Regions from separate parts of the Polaromonas sp. P4_H1 genome, predicted to be linked through region 1. Evidence: predicted binding sites of a transcription regulator. Region 1 holds the regulator's gene; the other holds the start of a gene.
The links. Region 1 encodes NrdR, which represses ribonucleotide reductase genes. Its sites were predicted from a motif close to CACNANATNTNGTG; they were not measured.
Positions count from the first base shown of each region.

Region 2: AC1DS5_RS23470 (ribonucleoside-diphosphate reductase subunit alpha) is a predicted target of NrdR. The motif match lies at 1,250-1,263, and genes of this name have one in related genera.

Region 1 is NZ_JBFUKG010000002.1:429,052-431,446, forward strand. Features, by position in the region: gene glyA (serine hydroxymethyltransferase) at 1-778, shown strand, start outside; gene nrdR (transcriptional regulator NrdR) at 806-1,255, shown strand; gene AC1DS5_RS04855 (GspH/FimT family pseudopilin) at 1,299-1,856, opposite strand; gene AC1DS5_RS04860 (pilus assembly protein) at 2,038-2,395, opposite strand, start outside.
Region 2 is NZ_JBFUKG010000024.1:73,208-75,602, reverse strand. Features, by position in the region: gene AC1DS5_RS23470 (ribonucleoside-diphosphate reductase subunit alpha) at 1-1,079, opposite strand, end outside; gene ampD (1,6-anhydro-N-acetylmuramyl-L-alanine amidase AmpD) at 1,555-2,160, opposite strand; gene AC1DS5_RS23460 (sigma-54-dependent transcriptional regulator) at 2,147-2,395, opposite strand, start outside.

The sequences.
Region 1 (2,395 bases):
CGCGATGGAGCGCAAGGCGCACGAGACCCGCCCCAAGCTCATCATCGCCGGCGCCTCGGCCTACAGCCTGCGCATCGATTTCGAGCGTTTTGCCAAAGTCGCCAAAGCCGTAGGCGCCATCTTCATGGTCGACATTGCGCACTACGCGGGCCTGGTTGCTGCAGGCGTATACCCGAACCCGGTGCCGCACGCCGACGTCGTGACGTCCACCACGCACAAGAGCCTGCGCGGCCCGCGCGGCGGCATCATCCTGATGAAAGCCGAGCACGAGAAAGCCATCAACAGCGCGATCTTCCCCGGCCTGCAGGGTGGCCCGCTGATGCACGTGATTGCCGCCAAGGCGGTGGCTTTCAAGGAAGCGCTTTCCCCCGAATTCAAGACGTATCAGCAGCAGGTGCTGACGAACGCGCGCATCGTGGCCGAAACGCTAACGCAACGCGGTTTGCGTATTGTCAGCGGCAGAACAGAGAGCCACGTGATGCTGGTCGACCTGCGCGCCAAGGGAATCACCGGCAAGGAAGCTGAAGCCGTACTGGGAAGCGCCCACATGACCATCAATAAAAACGCGATTCCGAATGACCCGGAAAAGCCGATGGTCACCAGTGGCGTGCGCATCGGTACGCCAGCGATGACCACGCGCGGCTTCAAGGACGAAGAGGCGCGCATCACGGCCAACCTGATTGCAGATGTGCTGGACAACCCCCGCGATGCCGCCAATATCGAAGCGGTTCGCGCCAAGGTCAATGCCCTGACCAGCCGCTTCCCTGTTTACCGCTGAAGCGCACGTCGACGTCTTGGCAAACCGATGAAATGCCCCTTCTGCGGCAACCTTGAGACCCAGGTGGTGGAAACGCGGGTGTCGGAAGATGCAGATTTCATACGCCGCCGCCGCCAGTGCGGCGCGTGTGAAAAGCGCTTCACGACCTACGAGCGGCCAGACGTCAATTTTCCGGCGATTGTCAAAAAAGATGGACGCCGCATTGAATACAAGCGCGGCAAAATCCTGGGCTCCATGAACCTGGCGCTGCGCAAGCGGCCGGTGAGCACAGAGCAAATCGACTCAGCCATCGAGCGGATTGAAGAAAAACTTCTCAGCCTGGGCGTTCGGGAAGTCGCCTCCAACCGCCTCGGCGAGCTGGTCATGCGGGAGCTGAAGAAACTCGACAAGGTAGCCTACATCCGCTTTGCCAGCGTGTACCGCAGCTTTGAAGACATTGATGAATTCAAGACACTGGTGGATGAGGTGAGGCGCTAGGCGCAAGGTGTTTCTGCCTTGGATGACCTGAGGTCTAATGGACTCAAAGGCACTGACTCACCATTGCCTTCGTTGTACGGGATCGCCCTGCACTGCTGATAACCATCTGCCGGGCTTCCACAGGAGTAGATGACTGCAGGCAAAGTGTGAAGGTACCGGCCTGAAATGCGCCCGACGTGAGGCCTGTAGTCCCCGCGGAGGTGTAGGACACATAACTGGCGACCTGGCTGTTGCCTGCGAGCCGTAATCGGTGAGGCAAGGCCTGCTCCCATAACAGCCGTATTTCTCCCGCATCCAGCGAGGCGTTGTTGTTGGCATCGTGGAAAACGATCCACCCCTGCTCCCATCCACCCGTGCTGGTACAGCCGTTACCCGTGGCCGACTTGCATAGTACAACCCGGGCACTACGCTTGACCGCCTCACTGCGTGCGAAGTGAACACTGGAGAACAGTGTATTGATCCCCGCAGTTAACCTCATGGAATCGACAAACCCCGACAGGGCCGGAGCCGCCAACGTTTGAACTATCGCCACAATCGTCAGCAGCACCAGCAACTCGATCAAAGTGACGCCGCCAGACCTGGAACGTCCATGCTTGCTCAAACCCGCCTCCACCCGATAGTTGAGACCGGTCTTGAGCCGGCCAGTTCCTACCTCAAGGGCGAGACAGGGTATGGCCGAAATCGTATCTAAAGTATCAAGAAGTTACCATCCTGCATTTGGAGGATAAGTCCGGGGCATTAACCACAACCCAACAACAAGCGTGGCACCAATCAGGCAGGCCTTATTGCTTGTACCAGTAGGTCCGGCGCGCGTTCTTGGGTACTGGCTTGGTCTGATCGCACACCCCCAGTGCTGATTTGCAATCCCCACCGCCGCCGCCGCCGCCTCCGCCGCCACCACCGCCGCCGCAGCCCACGCAAAAGGTCTTCTTCACGGGTCCATTGGCAGTCTGAATCGTGACGATGCCCGTCGTCGGACTGGGCGGCAAGCCGCCACCGTCGTACTCCGTGAAACTGAGTGCCCCGGTAAATGGATTCAAGGCATAACCCCTGGCGACGCCCAAGTTCGACACGCATGATGTTGCACTCGGCAACTTGGGTGCGTTGGTCCCAAAAAATGTCGTTCCCCTGACCGTGGTG
Region 2 (2,395 bases), on a different contig from region 1:
GTGCCGGCATTGAACAGGGTGGGCGTGCTCGACATGAAATCGAACGACGAAAGGATTTCGTAAAACTCGATGGCGCGCGCTTCGCGGTCGATTTCGTTGAGCGACAGGCCCATTGCTACGCGCATGAAGAACGCCTGCGGCAGTTCGATGCGCTGTTTGCGCACATGCAGGAAATAGCGGTCAAACAGGGTCTGCAGGCCGAGGTAGTCAAACTTCAGGTCGCGCTCCGGTTTGAGCGCCGCGCCCAGCCGGGCCAGGTCAAACTGCTGCAGTTTTTCGTCAAGCAGTTCGTTCTGCACGCCTTTGGCGATGAACTTCGGGAAATACTCTGCATAGCGGGTGTGCATTTCTTCCTGGCTGACTTCTTCGCCCAGGACTTCCCGGCGGATGGTGTGCATCAGCAGGCGTGCAGTGGCGTAGGTGTAGTCAGGGTCTTTTTCGATCAGGGTGCGGGCCGCGAGGATGGACGCCTTGTAGACCTCGTCGATGGGCACCCCGTCGTAGAGGTTGCGCATGGTCTCGGCAACAATCGGGTCAGGTTTGACATCGGCGCCCAGGTTGGCGCAGGACGCTTCAATCAGGGCCTGCAAATTGCGCACGTCTAGCGCGACCCGCTGGCCCCTGTCCGTCACATGCAGCATGGGGGCTTCGGGCGCCGGGGTCTGCGGCTGGCGGGCGCGTTCCTGGCTGCGCTTTTCGCGGTACAGCACGTAGGCGCGGGCAATTTCGTGGTGGCCTCCGCGCATCAGGCCCAGCTCGACCTGGTCCTGTACATCCTCAATATGAAAGGTCCCGCCGCCGGGGCGTGAGCGCATCAGGGCCCGAATGACGGCCTGGGTCAGGCCGTCGACGGTTTCGCGGACACTGGCCGAAGCGGCTCCCTGCGTGCCATGCACGGCCAGGAAGGCTTTCATCATGGCCACGGCAATCTTGTTGGGCTCGAACGGCACCACGGAACCATTGCGGCGAATGATCTGGTAATGGGCGAGTGGGTTGGTTGGCGCGTTGCTGTCGTTGTTGACCGGATTGCCGGTCAGACTAACTGGCGTATTGGGCACTGCGTGTTGTGCTGTTTGCATGACTTCCTCTTTGCTTTGTTTGTTTTGTGACTGGGTTTGATGTGGTGTTCAGGGTGATACTGGTTCGCTGAAGGCTGGTCAGATCCGCAAGCTGATTTCTTGGCGATATCCCTCGTGATATTCCTCGTCCTGATCCGCCCGAATTACATCAAACTGAATCAGGGCTAAGACACTATACCTAGGGTCCAAGTGGAATACAAGCCACTACCGGTAGTGTATCGCCGACTGAATTCGCTTTTGCGTCCTGAGGCCTTTTTCACGCTGTTTTTTGCGTGCCGGATGGCGCCGGATGGGTGTGGCGAATAGCCGTGAAAGCCTTGTCAGATCAGGCTTTGGCGAGACAAACGAAGTGCCGACGGGCTTTTGCGCAGACTTCCTTCTGTCAAGGCCGACAAATGCTCGGTGGGTAAAAATGCCATTAATTTTTTAGCCATTCGATGCATGCCCATCGGTGGGCTGCCGACTCCGCATCAGTTCAGTCGATTGCGGGAAAATACCTATCGGGTGCGGCCAGTGAGCGTTGCAACAAGGGCCAGTCAAAACCCGGGCCGGGGTCCTGCTTGCGTCCGGCCGCGATGTGCTCGTGCCCGGCAATGTGGGCAATGGGATAGGCCTGAAGCAGCGCTGCACACAGTCCCGCCAGGGTCTCGTACTGGCGCGCTTCAAAGGTGCTGCCCTCCAGCCCTTCCAGTTCAATGCCAATCGAGTCGTCGTTGCAGTTGCCGCGTCCCCGGTAATGGGACTCGCCGGCATGCCATGCACGGTCGTCGCAGCCGACAAATTGCCACAACGCACCGGTGCGGGTGATGAAAAAGTGCGACGACACCTGCAGGCCCCGAATGCCCTGGAAGTAAGGGTGTGCTTCCCAGTCGAGCTGATTGGTAAAGAGGCGCTGCACGTTGCCGTTGCCAAACTCGCCGGGTGGCAGGCTGATGGAGTGAATGACGATCAGGTCAATGTGTGCGCCGCACGGACGCGGGCCGAAATTCGGTGACGCCAGCGTGCGTGCGAAGCGATACCAGCCATCCCGCCACAAGGCCGCGCTGACAGCCGGCGTGCCGTCGGGTTCAGGCAGGTTCATCGGATGTGTCATCGCCGCCGGGTGTCTCGATGTTCAGGCGGGCAATCCGGTAGCGGATCTGGCGCAGGCTCAGCCCCAGTTTGGAGGCGGCAGCGGTGCGGTTAAACCCGGTCTCCTGCAACACCTTGGAGAGGATGTTTTTCTCCTGCTGGTCGAGAAACGCCTGCAGATTTTCCGGAACCGCCACGAAATCCTGGGGGGGCGCCTCGAAATGCAGGTCGTTGCCTTCGCCAAG